One region of the Streptomyces sp. NPDC020747 genome, then DNA from elsewhere that is predicted to be linked to it. Evidence: riboswitches for the same ligand, from Rfam matches in the RefSeq annotation. Region 1 holds a riboswitch; each other region holds the start of a gene.
The links. A riboswitch is a leader RNA that binds a small molecule or an ion and turns the genes downstream of it on or off. The one in region 1 is predicted to bind thiamine pyrophosphate.
Positions count from the first base shown of each region.

Region 2: it holds a riboswitch for thiamine pyrophosphate, as region 1 does, so the genes downstream of both, thiO (glycine oxidase ThiO) here and ACH4YP_RS36185 (thiamine ABC transporter substrate binding subunit) in region 1, are expected to answer to the same signal.
Region 3: it holds a riboswitch for thiamine pyrophosphate, as region 1 does, so the genes downstream of both, thiC (phosphomethylpyrimidine synthase ThiC) here and ACH4YP_RS36185 (thiamine ABC transporter substrate binding subunit) in region 1, are expected to answer to the same signal.

Region 1 is NZ_JBIRTJ010000016.1:250,300-257,633, forward strand. It holds gene pyrH (UMP kinase) at 1-587, shown strand, start outside; gene frr (ribosome recycling factor) at 708-1,265, shown strand; gene ACH4YP_RS36160 (phosphatidate cytidylyltransferase) at 1,265-2,413, shown strand; gene ACH4YP_RS36165 (hypothetical protein) at 2,630-2,872, opposite strand; gene ACH4YP_RS36170 (hypothetical protein) at 2,869-3,024, opposite strand; gene ACH4YP_RS36175 (hypothetical protein) at 3,179-4,015, shown strand; gene rlmN (23S rRNA (adenine(2503)-C(2))-methyltransferase RlmN) at 4,067-5,173, shown strand; TPP riboswitch at 5,198-5,303, shown strand; gene ACH4YP_RS36185 (thiamine ABC transporter substrate binding subunit) at 5,383-6,471, shown strand; gene ACH4YP_RS36190 (ABC transporter permease) at 6,447-7,334, shown strand, end outside.
Region 2 is NZ_JBIRTJ010000013.1:48,431-55,764, reverse strand. It holds gene ACH4YP_RS30840 (hypothetical protein) at 1-35, opposite strand, end outside; gene metF (methylenetetrahydrofolate reductase [NAD(P)H]) at 93-1,016, opposite strand; gene thiE (thiamine phosphate synthase) at 1,138-1,788, opposite strand; gene ACH4YP_RS30825 (Rv2175c family DNA-binding protein) at 1,866-2,237, opposite strand; gene ACH4YP_RS30820 (NAD(P)/FAD-dependent oxidoreductase) at 2,353-3,582, opposite strand; gene ACH4YP_RS30815 (hypothetical protein) at 3,649-3,993, opposite strand; TPP riboswitch at 4,046-4,159, shown strand; gene thiO (glycine oxidase ThiO) at 4,157-5,353, shown strand; gene thiS (sulfur carrier protein ThiS) at 5,356-5,556, shown strand; gene ACH4YP_RS30800 (thiazole synthase) at 5,560-6,354, shown strand; gene pknB (Stk1 family PASTA domain-containing Ser/Thr kinase) at 6,497-7,334, shown strand, end outside.
Region 3 is NZ_JBIRTJ010000003.1:227,121-234,454, forward strand. It holds gene ACH4YP_RS10170 (LacI family DNA-binding transcriptional regulator) at 1-1,037, shown strand, start outside; gene ACH4YP_RS10175 (metallophosphoesterase) at 1,250-2,452, shown strand; gene ACH4YP_RS10180 (hypothetical protein) at 2,635-3,510, shown strand; gene thiC (phosphomethylpyrimidine synthase ThiC) at 3,844-5,700, opposite strand; TPP riboswitch at 5,693-5,849, opposite strand; gene ACH4YP_RS10190 (YibE/F family protein) at 5,921-7,334, shown strand, end outside.

The DNA of each region.
Region 1 (7,334 bases):
TCGTCATCGGCGGCGGCAACTTCTTCCGCGGCGCCGAACTCCAGCAGCGCGGCATGGACCGGGCCCGCTCCGACTACATGGGCATGCTCGGCACCGTCATGAACTGCCTGGCCCTCCAGGACTTCCTGGAGAAGGAGGGCATCGACTCGCGTGTGCAGACCGCCATCACCATGGGGCAGGTCGCCGAGCCGTACATCCCGCTGCGGGCCGTGCGGCACCTGGAGAAGGGCCGTGTGGTCATCTTCGGCGCGGGCATGGGCATGCCGTACTTCTCCACCGACACCACCGCCGCCCAGCGCGCCCTGGAGATCGACGCCGAGGCTCTGCTGATGGGCAAGAACGGTGTGGACGGGGTCTACGACTCCGACCCGAAGACCAACCCCGGAGCGGTCAAGTTCGACTCGCTCAGCTACGGCGAGGTCATCACCCGCGACCTCAAGGTCGCCGACATGACGGCGATCACCCTGTGCCGCGACAACAAGCTCCCGATCCTCGTCTTCGAGCTTCTGGCCGAGGGCAATATCGCGCGGGCGGTCAAGGGTGAGAAGATCGGCACGCTTGTGGGTGACCAGGGCAGTCGGGCCTGACCGGGGGATGGACAATGTCCTGCCGGTCGGGAACCGTGCAGGAACAAGACGCGACGCAGCCGGCCGCCTACCCGCCAAGGAACCGCAGCCGGGCCTACTCAAGACACGCAGGAGCAAGTGGTGATCGAAGAGACCCTCCTCGAGGCCGAGGAGAAGATGGAGAAGGCCGTCGTGGTCGCCAAGGAGGACTTCGCCGCGATCCGCACCGGCCGTGCGCACCCGGCGATGTTCAACAAGATCGTGGCGGACTACTACGGCGCGCTGACGCCGATCAACCAGCTGGCCTCGTTCTCGGTGCCCGAGCCGCGCATGGCCGTGGTGACCCCGTTCGACAAGAGCGCGCTGCGCAACATCGAGCAGGCGATCCGTGACTCCGACCTCGGCGTCAACCCGAGCAACGACGGCAATATCATCCGGGTGGTGTTCCCCGAGCTGACGGAGGAGCGCCGCAAGGACTACATCAAGGTCGCCCGTACCAAGGCCGAGGACTCCAAGATCTCGATCCGCTCCGTGCGCCGCAAGGCCAAGGACGGCATCGACAAGATGATCAAGGACGGCGAGGTCGGCGAGGACGAGGGCCGCCGTGCGGAGAAGGAGCTCGACGACACCACCGCGAAGTACGTCGCTCAGGTGGACGAGCTGCTCAAGCACAAGGAAGCAGAGCTGCTCGAGGTCTGATGAACGACTCTTCCTGGGGGGCGCCGCCAGAAGCCGGGTACTGGGGGCCGTCCGACCAGGGGCCTGTCCAGGGGGCTGCCCCGGCGGGTCCCGCCTACGATGCGCACAACGCGCAGCAGACTCGCCCCATGCCCATCGTGCCCGACGTACCCGCGCATGGCGGAGACCAGGATGACGACCGGGGGGCTGCTCGGACGGGCGGCCCCCTGTTCCGCGACGAGACGCCTCGGACGCCGCCGCACCAGGATCCGTCCTCCCAGGTGCCGTCCGACCAGTCGCAGAATCCGCAGGAGCCCATGTCCAGCGCCGCACAGCCCGCACCCGCGCCGCAGAAGAAGAGCGCGGGCCGCGACCTGGGCGCTGCCATAGGGGTCGGGGTCGGGCTCGGTGCGGTGATCGTCGCGTCGCTGTTCGTCGTCAAGGCCGCCTTCGTCGGAGTGATAGCGGTCGCCGTCGTGGTCGGCCTCTGGGAACTCACGTCGCGGCTCGCGGAGCAGAAGGCCATCAAGGCGCCGCTCGTGCCGCTGGCGGTCGGCGGTGCCGCGATGGTCGTCGCCGGATACGTCCGGGGCGCCGAGGGCGCCTGGGTGGCGATGGCGCTCACCGCGCTCGCGGTCCTGGTCTGGCGGATGACGGAACCGCCCGAGGGGTACCTCAAGGACGTCACCGCGGGAGTCTTCGCCGCCTTCTACATCCCGTTCCTCGCCACGTTCGTGGCGATGATGCTCACCGCGGACGACGGTGCGCGGCGGGTGCTCACGTTCCTGCTGCTGGCCGTGGTCAGCGACACGGGCGCGTACGCCGTCGGCTGGCGCTTCGGCAAACACAAGCTCGCCCCGCGCATCAGCCCCGGCAAGACCCGCGAGGGCCTGCTGGGCGCGCTTGCCTTCGCCATGGTGGCCGGCGCGTTGTGCATGCAGTTCCTCATCGACGACGGCACCTGGTGGCAGGGCCTGATCGTCGGCCTCGCGGTCGCGGCCAGCGCCACGCTCGGCGACCTCGGCGAGTCGATGATCAAGCGCGACCTGGGCATCAAGGACATGGGCACCTTGCTGCCGGGGCACGGCGGCATCATGGACCGCCTGGACTCACTGCTGCCTACGGCGCCTGTGGTGTGGCTGCTGCTCGTGTTGTTCGTCGGCAGCTGATCGGCAGTAGTTGATTTGATCGGCAGTAGTTGATCGTCGGGAGCCGACGCAGAGGCTCGCGGTCTGCGGTCTGCGGTCTGCGGTCTGCGGTTTCGCGGTACGAGGGGCTCGTCGTCCAACTGGACGGCGAGCCCCTGACGTGTGTCTGCCGCACGCATGCCGGATGTCCGGGCCATTTGAACGCTCGAAACGGGAGAGCCGTGGCCCGCGCCGCTGTCAGTCCCTGCCGTACTCGTGCGGTCGGCCGTCCTGCCAGTCCACCCAGAGTGGATCGTCCAGCAGCTCCCACGCGTCCGGCAGGCCCGCGCGGCGCAGGAACTCGATCAGGTCGGCGTCGCTGTGCGCGAGGCCGGCGACCCGGGCACGGATCGACACCCGACGTCCACCGGCGCCCGCCGCGCGATGCACGACGATGGGCGCGGCGCTCTCGCCCTCGGGTGACGACTGTTCGCGGTTCACAGCGCACCGCGGGCGGTGTCTGTATCGATGTCGGGCGTGGGGGTGGCGGAGGTGGAGGCGTCGGCGTTGGTGCCGTCGGTGCGGCGCAGCCGCCGGACCAGCCGATCGCGGTCGCTGCGCTCATGATCCGGGCGAGACACGTATTCGTACACGAGTTCGATTGTAGGTCCAGGTGTGGCCCATGGGACAGTGCCCGCGTCCTTCGGCATCAGACCTGAGTGAGCCGGTAGCCCGCGACCACGCACCTGCCTGAGGTCGTGTCTGGCGGGATGGGTAGGTTTGTCGCACCACCTAAGGAGATGCGCGATGCCGGACCGCCGCAGAGCTCTGTACGTGACCGATCTCGCCTACCAGGCGCGGGGGCGGCGCTACTGCGACGAGGACATCTTCCTGACCTCCCGGCTGCGCGACGACTTCGACGTCGCCCTGTGCCACCCGCTGGACGCCGCCGCGCTGATGGACGCCTTCGATGTGGTCGTGGTCCGCAACAGTGGACCGGTGCTGCACTACCGGGAGGAGTACGACGCCTTCCGGGCGCGGGCCACGGCCGACGGCACCCGGGTCTACAACCCGTTGACCGGCCGCGGCGACATGGCCGGCAAGCAGTACCTGCTGGACCTGACCGCCGCCGGACACCCGGTCATACCCACCGTCGACCGGCCCGAGGACCTGCACCTGCTGCCCGAGGCCCGTCAGTACGCGGTCAAGCCGAAGGTGGGCGCGGACTCCATCGGCCTGGCCTTCCTGCCCCGCGAGCGGCTCGACGGCCTCGCCTACGGCGACATCCTGGTCCAGCCGCGCATCGACTTCCGCTACGAAGTGTCCTTCTACTACGTCGACGACGCCTACCAGTACGCCCTTCACGCCCCCGATCCCGAGCGGCGCTGGGTCCTTGAGCCCTACGAGCCCACCGACGCCGACCTGGCCTTCGCCCGGCGTTTCATCGACTGGAACACCCTCGACCACGGCATCCAGCGCGTGGACGCCTGCCGCACCCGGGAAGGCGCCTTGCTCCTCGTCGAGCTCGAGGACCTCAACCCGTACCTCTCCCTGGAACTGGTCTCCGACCGGACCCGCGACTCCTTCGTGGCGAGCATGACGGAATCGGTCCACCGGTTCCTGGATGCCCGGCCCCGCGGCTGAGACTGCCGGGGGCGCAAGTCACACGAATCGATCTGCGACACTGGTACAGCCATGCCTAAGCCCGGAGAACTCACTTTCGTTGCCCCCCGCGGAGCCAAGAAGCCGCCGCGGCACCTTGCCGATCTCACGCCTGCCGAGCGCAAAGAGGCGGTTGCCGCGGTCGGTGAGAAGCCGTTTCGTGCCAAGCAGCTGTCGCAGCACTACTTCGCGCGGTACGCGCACGACCCGGAGCAGTGGACCGACATCCCCGCGGGATCGCGCGCCAAGCTGCAGGAGGCGCTGCTTCCCGAGTTGATGACGGTCGTGCGGCATCTCTCCACGGATGAGAACACCACCCGCAAGACCCTCTGGCGGCTCTTCGACGGCACGCTCGTCGAGTCCGTGCTGATGCGGTACCCGGACCGGGTCACCATGTGCATCAGCTCGCAGGCGGGCTGCGGGATGAACTGCCCGTTCTGTGCGACCGGGCAGGCCGGTCTCGACCGGAATCTGTCCAGTGCCGAGATCGTGCACCAGATCGTGGACGGGATGCGGGCGCTGCGGGACGGCGAGATTCCCGGTGGGCCGGCCCGGCTCAGCAACATCGTGTTCATGGGTATGGGCGAGCCGCTGGCCAACTACAAGCGGGTCGTCCAGTCCATCCGGGCCCTCACCGACCCGGAGCCGGACGGGCTCGGGCTGTCGCAGCGGGGGATCACCGTCTCCACGGTGGGTCTCGTCCCCGCCATCAACCGGTTCGCCGACGAGGGCTTCAAGTGCCGCCTCGCCATCTCCCTGCACGCACCGGACGACGAGCTGCGCGACACCCTCGTGCCCGTGAACACGCGGTGGAAGGTGCGGGAAGTGCTGGACGCCGGCTGGGAGTACGCGGCGAAGTCGGGGCGCCGGCTCTCCATCGAGTACGCGCTCATCCGGGACATCAACGACCAGGCGTGGCGCGGTGACCGGCTCGGGCGGATGCTCAAGGGCAAGCCGGTGCATGTGAACCTGATTCCGCTGAACCCGACACCCGGCTCCAAGTGGACCGCCTCGCGGCCCGAGGACGAGAAGGCGTTCGTCGAGGCGATCGCCGCCCATGGTGTGCCCGTCACCGTCCGGGACACCCGTGGCCAGGAGATCGACGGGGCCTGCGGGCAGCTCGCGGCGACCGAGCGGTAGTCTGGCGGACGTACGTACATCTTCATATTCCGACAGGGGAGCGCCACAGCGCTGAGAGTGCGGGACAGCCCGCAGACCCTCTGAACCTTGCCCAGGTCATTCTGGGTAGGAAGTTCGGTCACTACTCAAGCTGTTGCGCCCTGCCCGGGATCCGACCGAGGTCCCGGGCAGGGCCGCGTCTCTTCCTGGTCACCCCCAGGAGGAATCCAGTGAGCACCACCACCAGGAAGTTCACGGCCGTGGTCACGGTCACCGGGCTCGGCCTCGCCGCGCTCACCGCGTGCGGGTCGTCCGACTCGGGCGACGAAGGCTCCGGGTCCAAGACCGTCACCCTCGTCAGCCATGACTCCTTCGCCTACACCAAGGCCGTACTGAAAGCGTTCGAGAAGGAGTCCGGTTACAAGGTCAGGGTCCTCAAGGACGGCGACGCCGGTACGGCCGTCAACAAGGCCATCCTCACCAAGGACAACCCGCAGGGCGACGTCTTCTTCGGCGTCGACAACACGCTGCTGTCGCGGGCGCTCGACAACGGGCTGTTCCAGTCGTACGAGGCCAAGGGCTCGGGACTGATCCTGCCGCAGTACCGGGTCGACCAGGCCAAGCACCGGGTCACGCCCATCGACTCCGGCGACATCTGCGTCAACTACGACAAGGCGTACTTCAGCAAGCGGAAGCTGGCTCCGCCGACGTCCTTCGACGACCTGATCAAGCCCGCGTACAAGAACCTGCTGGTCACCGAGAACGCGTCCACCTCCTCGCCCGGTCTCGGCTTCCTGCTCGGGACGGCCGCGAAGTACGGCGACGACGGTTGGCAGGACTACTGGAAGAAGCTCAAGGCCAACGGCGTGAAGGTCGTCGACGGCTGGGAGCAGGCCTACAACGTGGAGTTCTCCGGGTCCGCCGGCGGCAAGAAGGCCAAGGGCGACCGGCCGCTCGTCGTCTCGTACGCCTCGTCCCCGCCCGCCGAGGTCATCTACGCCGACCCGAAGCCGAAGACCGCGCCGACCGGGGTCGCGGACGGCACCTGCTTCCGTCAGGTCGAGTACGCGGGCCTGCTGAGCAACGCGAAGAACACGAAGGGCGGCAAGGCGCTCGTCGACTTCCTGATCTCCAAGCAGTTCCAGGACGACATGCCGCTCAACATGTTCGTCTACCCGGTCCGTGAGGCCGCCCAGGTGCCGCCGGAGTTCACGAAGTTCGGCCCTGCCGTCGAGGACCCCGAGACCCTCGACCCCGCCAAGATCGCCGACAACCGTGACGAGTGGGTCAAGTCATGGACCTCGCTCGTACTGAAGTAGAGCCCCGCGCCGGGGCGGAGGCGCCCGCGCGCCGGCGTCCGCGTCTCCGTCCGCACCCCCGTACGCGCCCGCGTACGGGGAGCGCGGCGCGGCTCGCTCTCATGGCCGTGCCCGTCGCGTTCTTCGGGCTCTTCTTCGCCTACCCGGTCGCGGCGATCACGGCCCGTGGGCTCAGGATCGACGGGGTCTGGCGGTTCGGGCGCGTCGGGGACGTGCTCGCGCAGTCCGACATCCGGCACGTCCTGTGGTTCACGACCTGGCAGGCGCTCGCCTCGACCGCGCTCACGCTGCTGATCGCGCTCCCCGGCGCGTATGTGTTCGCGCGCTTCGATTTCAGGGGCAAGCAGGTCCTGCGAGCCGTCGTGACCGTGCCGTTCGTGCTGCCGACCGTGGTCGTCGGCACGGCCTTCCTGGCGCTCCTCGGCCGCGGTGGGCTTCTGGACGAACTGTGGGGCGTACGGCTCGACACGACCGTGTGGGCGATCCTGCTCGCGCACGTCTTCTTCAACTACGCGGTCGTCGTCCGCACGGTCGGCGGCCTCTGGTCGCAGCTCGATCCGCGCCAGGAGGAGGCCGCGCGGGTGCTCGGCGCCTCACGGTTCGCCGCTTGGCGCAGAGTGACGCTTCCGGCGCTCGGGCCGGCGGTGGCGGCTGCCGCGCTGATGGTCTTCCTCTTCACCTTCACCTCGTTCGGCGTGGTGCAGATCCTCGGCGGCCCCACCTTCTCGACGCTCGAAGTCGAGATCTACCGGCAGACCTCGGAGATCTTCGACCTCTCGACGGCCGCCGTCCTCACCCTCGTCCAGTTCGTGGCGGTCGGCGCGATCCTCGCCGTCCATGCCTGGACGGTACGGCGGCGGGAG
Region 2 (7,334 bases), on a different contig from region 1:
ATGCCGAATGCGATGTAGAGGACCGTCCAGCCCATGTACGCCCCTCTCCCAGGTGACCGCTACGCAGTGTGTCGTACGACGATGCGACCGGTCTAGGCCTGCTGTGGGTGATGCAGGCCCAGGTTCTCGTAGATTTCCAGCGTCGCGGTGGAGTTGTTCAGCGTAATGAAATGCAGTCCGGGGACTCCCTCGGCCAGCAGCCTCGCGCAGAACTCCGTGGCGAACTCAATGCCAATGGAGCGTACAGCCGCCGGATCGTCCTTGGCTGTGAGGATCCGCTCTTTGAGGGCGTCGGGGAACGAGGCGTTGCTGAGCTTGGGCAACCGCTCCAGCATTTTCACGCTGGTCACCGGCATGACCTCGGGGATGACCGGGGTCTCGCAGCCCGCCGAGTCGACCCGGTCGCGCAGCCGCAGATACGACTCCGGCTGGAAGAACATCTGCGTGATCGCGTAGTCCGCGCCGGCCCGGCACTTGTCGACGAAGTGCGCGACGTCACGGTCCCAGTCGGCCGAGCGCGGGTGCATCTCGGGGAAGGCCGCGACACCCACGCAGAAGTCGCCGGACTCCTTGATGAGCCGGACGAGTTCGGCCGCGTACGTCAGGCCCTGGGGGTGTGCCACCCAGTCGGCCATCGGGTCGCCGGGCGGGTCGCCGCGCACGGCGAGCATGTTCCGGATCCCGGCGTCCGCGAACTGCCCGATGATGTTGCGCAGCTCAGCGATGGAGTGGTTGACCGCGGTGAGGTGGGCGACCGGGGTCAGGGTCGTGTCGGCGACGATCTGCTGGGTCTCCTTGACCGTGCCCGCCCGGGTCGAACCGCCCGCGCCGTACGTCACCGACACGAAGTCGGGGGCCACGGCCTCGACCCGGCGCAGCGCGTTCCACAGGTTCCGCTCGCCCTTCGGGGTCTTCGGGGCGGAGAACTCGAAGGAGTACGTCGCCTTGCCGGTCGCGAGCATGTCACGCACCGTGCGTGCGCGGTCCGTCCTGGTGGATGCAGATCCGAGGGCCATACCCGCAGGTTAGCCAGGGGGCGCCGGTCCCCCAACCGGATCCGGAGAATTTGCCCGTTTTGTCGATTTGTTGTCCACCACTCGGACAACTGCCCATTCGGTCGATCCCGCCCCGGGACGCCTACGCGTGGCGCAGGCGCTTCGCGAACTCCGCCGCCGCCGCGCCCGGATCGTCGGCCTCGGTGATCGCCCGTACGACGACGACGCGGCGGGCGCCCGCTTCGAGCACCTCGTCGAGGTTGCCGAGGTCGATGCCGCCGATGGCGAACCAGGGGCGGTCCGTGACGAGCGCGGCCGTGTACCGGACCAGGTCGAGGCCCGGCGCGTGGCGGCCGGGCTTGGTGGGGGTCGGCCAGCAGGGGCCGGTGCAGAAGTAGTCCACGCCCTCCTGGGCGGCGGCGGCCGCGGCCTCCGCATCGGCGTGCGTGGAGCGGCCGATCAGGACGCCGTCGCCGAGGACGGCCCGGGCGGCGGGCACCGGAAGGTCGCCCTGGCCCAGGTGCAGCACGTCGGCGCCGATGGCGTGGGCGACGTCCGCCCGGTCGTTCACCGCGAGGAGCCTGCCGTGCCGACGGCAGGCGTCCGCGAGGACGGCGAGGTGCTCCAGCTCCTCGGCCGCCTCCATGCCCTTGTCCCGCAGCTGCACGATGTCCACGCCGTTCGCCAGGACCGCGTCCAGGAAGTCGGCGAGGTCGCCCTGGCGCTTGCGGGCGTCCGTGCAGAGGTACACCCGGGCGTCGGCGAGCCGGGCGCGTGCGGTGGATTCGGGCATGCGTGGGTCCCCCGTGTCGTGTCGGTGGCGTACGGGCCGTGAGGAACACGGCCCGTACGCCGGACGGCGTGATCAGGTCAGACGGCGAGCGCCTGGGCGCGACGCTTCACCTCCGTGCCGCGATTCTCGCTCAGAGCCTGGGCCGGCGTACCGGGCAGGCTCTCGTCGGGGGTGAAGAGCCACTCGAGCATCTCTTCGTCGGAGAAGCCGTCGTCCCGCAGGAGCGTCAGGGTGCCGGTCAGGCCCTTGACGACCTTCTGCTCGGCCCCGTCGATGAAAGCGGCGGGGACGTGCAGCGCGCGGTTCTCACCACGGCGTACGGCGATGACCTGGCCTTCCTTGACCAGTTGCCGGACGCGGGTCACCTCGACGCCGAGCAGTTCGGCGATGTCGGGGAGGGTGAGCCAGGCGGGGACGAGAGCATCGATCTTTGCGTCAATCTCGGTCACGAACACAAGCCTGCCATCTCGGACTGACAGTCGGTACCCGGGCCGGTGCGACCGTGTCACGCCCGCGGCCCCGCAGACACCGGACGACCGTCGACCGGGCGGCCCGGCGGAGCGCTCAGGCCGTCGCGCCCTTGAGCGGCGACGCGGGGTCCGAGAGCAGCCCGGAGTCCATCGGCGTGCCCGCCTCGATCAGCCGCTTCCCCTGTGCCAGGTCCCTCGGCCGGCCCACCGCCAGGACCGCGACCAGGCGGCCCTCCCGGAGCCAGCACACCGACCAGGACGGTCCGGCCGGGTCACCGCGCCGGACCATGGTGTCGGCGGACGCGTGATGGCCCGCGTACTGGACGAAGCGGCCGAACTGCTCGGACCAGAAGTACGGCACGGGGTCGTACGCGGCGGACGTCTCGCCGACGATGTTCGCGGCGACCGTGCGCGGGCCTTGGAGGGCGTTGTCCCAGTGGTGGACCAACAGGCGCTCGCCGTAGCGGCCGGACGGGAAGGAGGCGCAGTCGCCGACCGCGTACACGTCCGGGGCGGAGGTGCGCAGGTGGTCGTCCGCGACGATCTCGCGGCGGGCACCGAGTTCGATCCCGGAACCGGCCAGCCAGGCCGTGGCGGGCCGCGCCCCGATGCCGACGACGACGGCGCCCGCGGGCAGCCGTGAGCCGTCGTCGAGCACCACCTCGCCGGGCTCGACGCGCTCCACGCGCGCGTGGGTGCGCAGCACCGCCCCACTGTCCGCGTACCAGGCGGCCATCGGAGCGGCCACCTCGTCGGGCAGCACGCCGGCGAGCGGCCGGTCGGCGGCCTCCACGACGGTCACCGCGCAGCCCGCCTCGCGCGCCGCCGTGGCGAACTCGGCGCCGATCCAGCCCGCGCCCACCACCACGATGTCGTGCTGCCGGGCGAGGACGGGGCGCAGCCGCTCGGCGTCGTCGAGCGTGCGCAGCAGATGGACGCCGGGTACGCCCTGGGCGCCCGGCAGTTGGATCGGCTCGGCGCCGGTGGCGATGACGAGGACGTCGTACGGAACCGGACCGTCGGCCGTGTCGAGTTCGTGCCGCGAGGGGTGCACGCCGGTCACTTCGAGCCCCAGGCGGAGCTCCACGTCGAGCGCTTCGAAGTCGACGTCGAAGGCGGAGTCCTCGGCCTTGCCGAGCAGTACGGCCTTGGACAGCGGGGGCCGGTCGTACGGCTGGTGGGGCTCCGCGCCGATCAGGGTCACGCTTCCGGTGAAGCCCCGTTCCCGCAGGGCGACGGCGGTCTGTACACCGGCCATGCCCGCCCCGACGATCACGGCGCTGCGTCGCGCCGCCGGGCTCCGTCCCTGCGTCTGCTCACTCACACGATCACCATAGACACTGGTGAAATCGTCGGTCAGGGGGCGCGATCAGTGAGTTGTTGCACAGCGTCAGCCCTCGTTGACCTCTTCGACCACACTCGTCCCGCTGCCCTCCTGGGACTCCCACTCCCAGGTCTCCTCCAGGCGCACCCGTCCGTCGGCCAGCTCGACGACCAAGGAGACGCAGTGCCCCGACGAGGTGGTGCCGTCCACCTTCAGCTGCACGTACCGGAAGTCGAGCCGGTCGCCCGCGCGCGTGCCCACGAGGTGTCCGCGTACGACGTCACCGCCCGCGTACTCGGCCCAGATCTCGCCGTCCTTCTCGTGGTACGCGAACCGTGTGCGGGTACCCACCTGACCTGGCGCCTGGTCGGCGACCGGCGAGAGAAGGAGTCCGTCGAGCGAGCGGGCCATGCGTGAAGGCTCCCTTACAGGCTGTTGGGGCGAAGGGCTAGGGTGGCCAACGTAGAGCACTCGCGGGAGTCCGGGCGTACCGGGCTGAGAGGGAGGCTGGGACGGCCTCCGACCGTACGAACCTGATCCGGGTCATGCCGGCGAAGGGAGGGGCTGGACGCCCATGTCGCGTACACCGGAGACACCCGATACACCCCATACAGGGCACACGTCAGACGTCCTGGTCGTCGGGGGCGGGATCATCGGCCTGGTCACGGCCTGGCGGGCCGCGCAGCGCGGGTTCACGACCGCGCTCGTGGACCCGGAGCCCGGCGGCGGCGCCGCGCAGGTCGCGGCCGGGATGCTGGCCGCCGTCACCGAACTCCACTACGGCGAGCAGACCCTGCTCGGCCTCAATCTGGCCTCGGCACGCCGCTATCCGGACTTCGCGGCCGAGCTGACCGAGGCGACCGGCCAGGACCTCGGCTACCGGCAGTGCGGCACACTGGCCGTCGCGCTCGACGCCGACGACCGTGCCCATCTGCGCGAACTGCACGCCCTGCAGCGCCGGTCGGGCCTGGAGTCGGAGTGGCTGAGCGGCCGCGAGTGCCGTCGTCTGGAGCCGATGCTCGCGCCGGGGGTGCGCGGCGGGCTGCGGGTCGACGGCGACCACCAGATCGATCCCCGGCGGCTCGCCGGGGCCCTGGTCACGGCCTGCGAGCGGGCCGGAGTGGCCTTCCACCGGACATGGGCCGACCGCCTGACCGTCGTACGCGACCGGGCCGCCGGAGTCGTCACTGCGGACGGCACCGCGCTCTCGGCGGGCCAGATCGTGCTCGCCGGGGGCAGCCTCAGCGGCCGTCTGACGGGCGTCCCCGACGACGTGCTGCCGCCGGTGCGCCCCGTGAAGGGACAGGTGCTGCGGCTGACCGTCCCGAAGCGGTTCGCGCCCTTCCTGAGCCGTAGCGTGCGGGCCGTCGTGCGCGGCAGCCACGTCTATCTGGTGCCGCGCGAGAACGGCGAGCTGGTCGTCGGCGCGACCAGCGAGGAGCTGGGCTGGGACACCACGGTGACCGCCGGCGGCGTGTACGAGCTGCTGCGGGACGCCCACGAACTCGTCCCCGGCATCACCGAGCTGCCGCTCACCGAGACACGGGCCGGACTGCGCCCGGGCTCCCCCGACAACGCGCCCCTGCTCGGCCCGACCGAACTCCCGGGGCTGCTGCTCGCGACCGGCCACTACCGCAACGGCGTACTGCTGACGCCCGTCACCGGGGACGCCATGGCACACGCCCTGACCACCGGTGAACTCCCGGACGAGGCCCGCCCGTTCACACCCAGGCGGTTCGGCGCCGCCGCACTCTCGGAGCAGCACGCATGAGCATGAGCGTCTTCGTCAACGGGGAGCGGCGGCAGCTGGCCCCGGACACCGCCCTCGACACCCTCGTCGCCGCCCTCACCGCGGCTCCCTCCGGTGTCGCCGCCGCACTCAACGAAACCGTCGTCCCGCGCGCGCAGTGGTCGAAGACCCTCCTCTCCGAGGGAGACCGCGTCGAAGTCCTCACCGCCGTCCAAGGAGGCTGACCCATGGCCGACGATCCCTTCGTCCTCGGCGGTACGTCCTTCGCGTCCCGTCTGATCATGGGCACCGGTGGTGCGCCCAGCCTCGACGTCCTGGAGCGCTCGCTCGTGGCGTCCGGCACGGAGCTGACGACGGTCGCGATGCGCCGCGTGAGCCCCGAGGCCCACGGCTCGGTCCTGTCCGTGCTGGAACGGCTGGGCATCCGCGTACTGCCCAACACGGCGGGCTGTTTCACCGCGGGGGAGGCCGTGCTGACGGCCCGCCTCGCGCGTGAGGCGCTCGGCACGGACCTCGTGAAGCTGGAGGTCATCGCCGACGAGCGGACGCTGCTGCCCGACCCGATCGAGCTGCTCGACGCGGCCGAGACCCTGGTCGACGACGGCTTCACCGTCCTCCCGTACACGAACGACGACCCGGTGCTCGCCCGCAAACTGGAGGACGTGGGGTGCGCCGCGGTCATGCCGCTCGGCTCGCCGATCGGGTCCGGTCTCGGCATCCGCAACCCGCACAACTTCCAGCTGATCGTGGAGCACGCGCGCGTGCCGGTGATCCTGGACGCGGGCGCCGGTACGGCGTCGGACGCGGCGCTCGCCATGGAGCTGGGGTGCGCGGGTGTGATGCTCGCCTCGGCCGTGACCCGGGCGCAGGAGCCGGTGCTGATGGCCGAGGGCATGCGGCACGCGGTCGAGGCGGGCCGGCTCGCGTACCGCGCCGGGCGCATCCCGCGCCGCCACTTCGCCGAGGCGTCGTCTCCCGTGGAGGGTGTCGCCCGGTTGGACCCGGAAAGGCCTGCTTTCTGACTTTTGGCCTGAACACCTGTCTGAATCCAGGCGCCGCACGGTATCGCTCACCGTGCGACGTCCGTCACAGCTCGGCTGCAGTACCGCCCCGGAATCACCCGTCCTGGCGGCGTTGACAGTGGCGGCTCGTACACTCACCTGCGTGGATACGACCCTTCAGGACCCGCTCGTGGGGCACGTGCTCGACGGCCGCTACCGCGTCGACGCGCGCATCGCGGTCGGCGGGATGGCCACGGTCTACCGTGCCGTGGACACCCGCCTGGACCGGGTGCTCGCGCTCAAGGTGATGCACCCGACGCTGGCGGCCGACGCCTCGTTCGTCGACCGCTTCATCCGCGAGGCCAAGTCGGTGGCCAGGCTCGCCCACCCGAACGTGGTGCAGGTCTTCGACCAGGGCACGGACGGCAGTTACGTCTACCTGGCGATGGAGTACGTGGCCGGATGCACCCTGCGCGACGTGCTGCGCGAGCGCGGGGCGCTGCAGCCGCGGGCCGCGCTGGACGTCCTGGAGCCGGTCCTCGCCGCGCTCGGCGCCGCGCACCGCGCCGGGTTCGTGCACCGCGACATGAAGCCGGAGAACGTCCTGATAGGGGACGACGGCCGGGTGAAGGTGGCGGACTTCGGTCTCGTACGGGCCGTGGACACGGTCACCAGCACGACGGGAGCCGTGCTCGGCACGGTGTCGTATCTCGCGCCGGAACAGATAGAGAACGACACGGCCGACCCCCGGGTCGACGTGTACGCCTGCGGCATCCTCCTCTTCGAGATGCTGACCGGTGACCGCCCGCACTACGGGGACTCCCCCGCCGCGGTGCTCTACAAGCACCTCCACGAGGACGTGCCCCAGCCGTCGGCGTCCGTGCCGGGCCTGGCCCACGAGCTCGACGAGCTGGTCACGACGGCCACCGCACGCAACCCCGACCTCCGCCCGTACGACGCCGTCGCGCTGCTCTCGCAGGTCCTGGACGCACGGAACGCGC
Region 3 (7,334 bases), on a different contig from region 1:
TCAGAGACGTGGCCGCGGCCGCCGGAGTGTCCATCACGACCGTGTCCGACGCGCTCAACGGCAAGGGGCGGCTCCCGGACGCCACCCGACGCCATGTCCGCGAGGTCGCCGACCGGCTGGGCTATCGCCCCTCCGCCGCGGCCCGAACCCTCCGTACCGGAAAGTCCGGCCTCATCGGCCTGACTGTGACGACCTACGGGGATGAACCTTTCACCTTCACGGAGTTCGCGTACTTCGCGGAGATGGCCAGAGCCGCCACCTCGGCCGCGCTCGCCCGGGGCTACGCCCTGGTCATCCTCCCCGCGACCTCGCGCCACGACGTGTGGTCGAACGTGGCCCTGGACGGGACGGTCGTCATCGACCCCTCCGACCACGACCCGGTCGTCAGCGAACTGGTCCGCCAGGGCCTGCCGGTGGTCTCCGACGGCCGCCCGGCCGGCTCGCTGCCGGTGACCGCCTGGGTGGACAACGACCACGAGGCCGCGGTCCTGGGCATCCTCGACCACCTGGCCGACGCCGGCGCCCGCCGGATCGGCCTCCTCACGGGGACGACCACGGACACGTACACACATCTGTCCACGACCGCGTACCTGCGTTGGTGCGAGCGCGTGGGCCAGGATCCGGTGTACGAGGCCTATCCCGCGCACGATCCGTGCGCGGGGGCCGTCGCCGCCGACCGGCTCCTCGCCCGGCCCGACCGGCCGGACGCCGTCTACGGGCTGTTCGACCCGAACGGCACCGACCTCCTCGCGGCGGCCCGCCGCTACGGACTGCGCGTACCGGAGGACCTGCTGCTCGTGTGCTGCAGCGAGTCCACCGTGTACGCCAGCACCGAGCCGCCCGTCACGACACTCTCGCTCAAACCGCGTCGCATCGGCACGGCCGTGGTCCAGCTCCTCATCGACGCGATCGAGGGGGTCGAATCGGACCAACCGGTCGAGCAGGTGATACCGACCGAGCTGATCGTGCGGACGTCCTCCCAGCGGCGGCCTCCCCGGACGACCGTCAGCCCGCCCCGATCACCGGAGGAGGGATGACCTCCGGATGACCTACGGGTAGATCCGGTGCGGAAAGCCCCTCCCAATTCGGGAGAAAACCACGGTGAACTGGGGTTCTGCTCCGATTCACCACCCCTGGGTCATCACATGGCGCGATCCGCATTCCTATGATGGGCGGACGACACCGCGGGCCGCTGCGACCAGGCAGTCCGACGCGGTGCAGGTGCGGCGCGATGGTGGTGGAGGGGTCGATGACTCAGGGGGCCGGTCAGGGACCCGAGATGCGTACGCCGACGGTGCGCGACTTCCGCGTGCCGGCGTACGTCCACGAGGCCGGTCCGTACACACAGTCCCCCGGCCCGCATCCGCAGTCCGGCGAGGTGTACGACCAGGCCGCCGAGCCGTACGACCAGGCCCGGGACCGGGCCGCGGGTCCCTACGCCGAGACCTCCGACCGGTACGACCGGCCCGGCCCCTACGCGCAGCAGGCGCCTCCCGGCGAGGGCGCCGGACCGGCCGGCGAGCCGGAGGGGTACACGCCGACGCAGCGCGACCTGCCCGTCATCAACCGCGGTGACACCCTTCAGGTACCGGTCGAACCCGAGGCCGGACCGGTCGTCCAGCCCGCCGAGGGGCCGGGACCGCTGTACGTCGTCGGTGACGTCCACGGCTATCTCGACGAGCTCGTCGCCGCGCTGCGCGAGAAGGGCCTCATCGACATCGACGGCAGCTGGGCGGCGGGGACCTCGCGGCTGTGGTTCCTCGGCGACTTCACCGACCGCGGGCCCGACGGCATCGGCGTCATCGACCTCGTGATGCGGCTGTCCGCGGAGGCCGCCGCGGCCGGGGGCTACTGCAAGGCGCTGATGGGCAACCACGAGCTGCTGCTGCTCGGCGCCAAGCGGTTCGGGGACACCCCCGTCAACTCCGGGGCGGGAACGGCCACCTTCCAGGCAGCCTGGCTGCTGAACGGCGGCCAGAAGACCGACATGGAGCGCCTCCAGGACCACCATCTGCAGTGGATGGCCCGCCTCGACGCCATGGAGATGGCGGACGGCCACCTTCTGGTGCATTCCGACACCACCGCCTATCTCGACTACGGCGACTCCATCGAAGCGGTCAACGACACCGTCCGCGAAACGCTCACCCGCAATGACGCGGACGAGTGCTGGGACGTCTTCCGCAAGTTCACCAAGCGCTTCGCGTTCCGCGACGACGGCGGTGCGCAGGCGGTGCGTTCCTTGCTGGACATGTACGGCGGTTCACGCATCGTCCATGGTCACAGCCCCATTCCGTATCTCCTGGGAGAGGTCGGCTCGGAGGAGGGGGAGGACTCCCGGAACCCCGTCGTCGAAAAGCCGCATGTGTACGCCGACGGGCTCGCCATCGCGATGGACGGCGGCGTGACCATGGCCGGAAAGCTGCTGGTCCAGCAACTTCCCCTGGATAGCTGAGCGTTCACCGGGCAGGCGTCCCCGACGGAGGACAAGCTCAACACGGGGGCAAATTCTGGAAACCCCCTGTCACCGTGTGCCGTCACCGCTCTACCATCGGCTTATCCGTAGCAGGCTCCCCTCCGTTTCTGCCCGACGGCTCGTCAGCATGCCGAGCCCCAAGCCCTACGGAGCATCGGGGGATGCACATGAACAGCGTTCCGCAGCACCTGCTGAGCGAGGACCGCCAAGAGTACGAGCGGATCCTCGATGAGGCGCTGCGCTCCGCACCACACCGTCCGGAACTCGCCGCTGTCGGTCAGCGGCTCAACCCCGAACAACTGCGCACGATGGCGCTCAACGCCACCGCTCTCATCACGGCGGCTGCGGCGACCGAGTACCAGCACTATGTGAAGGTCCGCGAGGAACTGCGCCAGCCGGCGCCGTCCACCCCTCCTGTCCGCGAAGGATCCACCAGCAGCACCACGGATCCGGCCACGGGCGCGGTCGGGCTCGCCACCACCATGGGGGAGGTCGCCGAGACCGCCGGGGCAGGTGCCGCGGCGGTCGTCGCCGTGCTCGCACCCGTCCTCGCCGGCACCGCCGCGGCGATCTTCCTGCTCGTCGGCTACATCCTGAAGATGCTCGACCCCCAGCCGGGCATCGCCCAGACCCTCCTCACCACCGGGTGGGTCTTCGGAGCCATCACGGCCGTCACGATCCTGGTGGCCGCGGTCGGTCTCCTGCTCGCCGCCCTGCGCAACGGCGCCAGTTCACTCCAGGCCGACGCGCACGGCGAACGCAGCGAAGAGGTGAACCGGGCCAGGGAAGCCTGGCACGACGCCCTTCTGGAGCGCGGCATCATGCCGTTCCTCAGGGAGGCCCTCGCCGACCCGGGCACGGCCGCCCTCGGCCGTACGAAGCCGTCGGCGCCGATCAGCCGGATGCCCCAACTCGGCTACAACCGGCCAGGCTTCAGCAGCCCGGACGGCGGCCCGACAGCGGGACCCCGCCCCAGCTTCTCCAGCCCGGACTTCAGCAGCCCCGACTTCGGGGGGCCGGAGCACCAGCCGGAGTAGCCCCGCCCTCGCCCGGGCCCGGCCTTGCGGGGCCGGCAACCGGGCGCGGCCAGGCGGGAATGAGGCCCGACCTGCCGCAGCGTCGCGGGCACTACGCCCGCGACGGCCGAGTACCACCAGGTGCGGCCTTCGTGCCGCGCCTTTTCCCTGCCTTCCGTTCGCAACCTGTACCAGCCGTTCTGCAGGGGTTGCCGGGCAGGGCAGGGAAGTCGATCACGCCATGCGCGATCTTGTCTCTACCGTTGTGGCCCGGGTCAATGCGTCGCGTTCCCCCGCGAGGCCCCGGCCGGGATGGCCGGGACCCCGGAGAAGGGGTCGGACAGCGCGCCGGAGTCAGTCCGCCATGGGCAGGTACACCCTGTTGCCGCTCGCCGCGAACTCCTTCGACTTCTGGAGCATCCCCTCGGCGACCTCCTCGGCCGTCGCCCCCGCGGCCGCCGTGCCGCCGAACTGCTCGGTGATGCTGTGGCTGATCTTCATCGAGCAGAACTTCGGCCCGCACATAGAGCAGAAGTGCGCTGTCTTGGCGGGCTCGGCGGGGAGGGTCTCGTCGTGGAACTCCCGGGCCGTGTCGGGGTCGAGGGCCAGGTTGAACTGGTCCTCCCAGCGGAACTCGAAGCGGGCGTCCGACAACGCGTCGTCCCACTCCTGTGCGCCAGGGTGTCCCTTGGCGAGGTCCGCCGCATGGGCCGCGATCTTGTAGGTGATGACGCCCGTCTTGACGTCGTCACGGTTGGGCAGGCCCAGATGCTCCTTGGGCGTGACGTAGCAGAGCATGGCCGTGCCCCACCAGGCGATCATCGCGGCACCGATGCCGGAGGTGATGTGGTCGTACGCCGGCGCGACGTCCGTCGTCAGCGGGCCGAGCGTATAGAACGGAGCTTCATCACAGATCTCCTGCTGAAGGTCGATGTTCTCCTTGATCTTGTGCATCGGGACATGCCCCGGGCCCTCGATCATGGTCTGTACGTTGAAACGCTTCGCGACCCTGTTGAGTTCCCCGAGCGTCCTCAACTCCGCGAACTGCGCAGCGTCGTTGGCGTCCGCGATCGAACCGGGCCGGAGCCCGTCGCCCAGCGAGTACGTGACGTCGTACGCCGCGAGGATCTCGCAGAGTTCCTCGAAGTTCTCGTACAGGAACGACTCCTTGTGGTGTGCCAGGCACCAGGCCGCCATGATCGAGCCGCCGCGCGAGACGATGCCGGTCTTGCGGTTCGCGGTGAGCGGGACGAACGGCAGCCGCACGCCCGCGTGGACGGTCATGTAGTCCACGCCCTGCTCGGCCTGCTCGACGACCGTGTCCTTGTAGATCTCCCAGGTCAGCTCTTCGGCCCGCCCGTCGACCTTCTCCAGCGCCTGGTAGAGCGGGACCGTGCCGATGGGGACGGGGGAGTTCCGCAGCACCCACTCGCGCGTGGTGTGGATGTTGCGGCCGGTGGACAGGTCCATGACCGTGTCGGCGCCCCAGCGGGTCGCCCAGGTCATCTTCTCGACCTCCTCCTCGATGGAGGAGGTGACCGCGGAGTTGCCGATGTTGGCGTTGACCTTCACCAGGAACCGCTTGCCGATGATCATCGGCTCGATCTCCGGGTGGTTGACGTTGGCCGGCAGCACGGCCCGGCCCGCCGCGATCTCCTCGCGGACGACCTCGGGAGAAACGTTCTCCCGGATGGCCACGTACTCCATCTCCGGCGTGACCTCGCCCCTCCTGGCGTACGCGAGTTGCGTCACCGCCTGTCCGTCACGGCTGCGCCGGGGCTGGCGCGGACGCCCCGGGAAGACCGCGTCGAGGTTGCGCAGTCCGCCCCGCGGCGAGGTGTGCTTGACCCCGTCGTCCTCGGGGCGGACGGGTCGGCCCGCGTACTCCTCGGTGTCGCCACGGGCGATGATCCAGTTGGCCCGGAGGGCTCCGAGGCCCCTGCGTACGTCGGTGTCGACGGTCGGATCGGTGTACGGGCCGGAGGTGTCGTACAGGGTGACCGACTGCCCGTTGGTGAGATGCACCTGACGGACCGGCACCCGCAGGTCGGGGCGCGAACCCTCGACATACGCCTTGTGCCAGCCGATGGACTTCCCGGCCTCGCCGTTCTCGCCGTTCTCGGGCGAAGCAGTCACTTCACCGTTCTCGGCCGAGGCGAACGCCCCGTCCGTCGGGCTGGAGGCAGGCGTGCGTGCGTCCTTGTTGGTCATGAGACCTACTCCCTACGCCGGCATTACCCGGTAACAGGTTCGGCGGTCGACGCAGCGATTTCCGTCCGGCGATGTTCCACGTGAAACATCGCGTCTACGGAGGTCAGCGCCCTCTCAGCCCGGTGCTCCGAGCTCCCGCGTGTGCAAAGGTGTCTCCACGCTAGCGTCAGATGTGGCGCGGTGAACAGTGGGCCCCGGCTGTTCTTGCGATGATCGGTCGGTGACCACGACGCAACAGCCCCCACTCCCACCGTCCGAACCGCCCCATGGACACGGCCACGACGGCCATGGGCACGGCGGCGGACCCGGGCAGCACGGACCCCATGGCCCGGGAGCGGGCAGTGGCGGAGGCAGGCCCGGCGGTGGTGACGGTGACGGACCGGGTGGCGGTGGGCATGGCCACTCGCACAGTCATGGGCCCGCAGCGCCTGTCTCGATGCATCTGCGCAAGGTCATCGCGGCTGTGCTGATCCCCTTCGCGGCGGCGGTCGTCGTCGGCCTCGTGGTCCTCTGGCCCGGCGGCGCCCCCGGGCACGAGCGCACCGGTGTCGGCTTCGACCGGCAGACCCAGCAGGCCACGGTGACCAAGGTCGACAAGGTCGACTGCAAATCGGTGAACGCCTCGGGGGAGACGCCGACCGGCGACACGTCGACCGCCGAGGGCTCGTCGGCACAGCAACAGGCGTCCGGCAGCTGCAAGAAGGCGACGGTCCGGGTCGACACCGGCAAGGACAAGGGCCGTACGTTCACGGAGATCGTCCAGCCGGACTCCTCGCGGCAGCTGGAGCAGGGCCAGGAGGTGATCGTCGCCTATGCGCCGGACGCCCCCAAGGAGCTCCAGTACTCGGTCACCGACGTGAACCGCAAACTCCCGATGACGCTGCTCGCCGGGATCTTCGCCGTCGCCGTGGTCGTCGTGGGCCGGATGCGCGGCGTCATGGCGCTGGTCGCACTGGCCGCCAGCTTCCTGATCCTGACGTTCTTCATCCTCCCCGCGATCCTTCAGGGCTCGAACCCCCTGGTCGTGGCGGTGGTCGGGGCGAGCGCCATCATGCTGATCGCGCTCTACCTGTGCCATGGTCTGTCCGCCCGTACGTCGGTGGCGGTGCTCGGCACCCTGCTCTCCCTGTTGCTGATCGGGCTGCTCGGCTCGCTGTTCATCGACTGGGCCGCGCTGACCGGCAACACGGACGACAACACCGGTCTGATCCATGGGCTGTACCCGTCCATCGACATGAGCGGCCTGCTGCTCGCGGGCATCATCATCGGCTCGCTGGGTGTGCTCGACGACGTGACGGTGACGCAGACCTCGGCGGTCTGGGAGCTGCACGAGGCCAATCCGACGATGGGCTGGCGCGGGCTGTACCGCGCGGGCATCCGCATCGGCCGCGACCACATCGCGTCGGTCGTCAACACGCTCGTCCTGGCCTATGCGGGCGCCGCGCTGCCGCTGCTGCTGCTCTTCTCCATCGCGCAGAGCAGTGTGGGGACGGTGGCCAACAGCGAGTTGGTCGCCGAGGAGATCGTGCGCACGCTCGTCGGCTCGATCGGACTGGTCGCCTCCGTGCCGGTGACCACCGTTCTCGCCGCCCTGGTGGTCTCGGCGGACCGCCCGGGCCCCGCCGCCCCGGCAC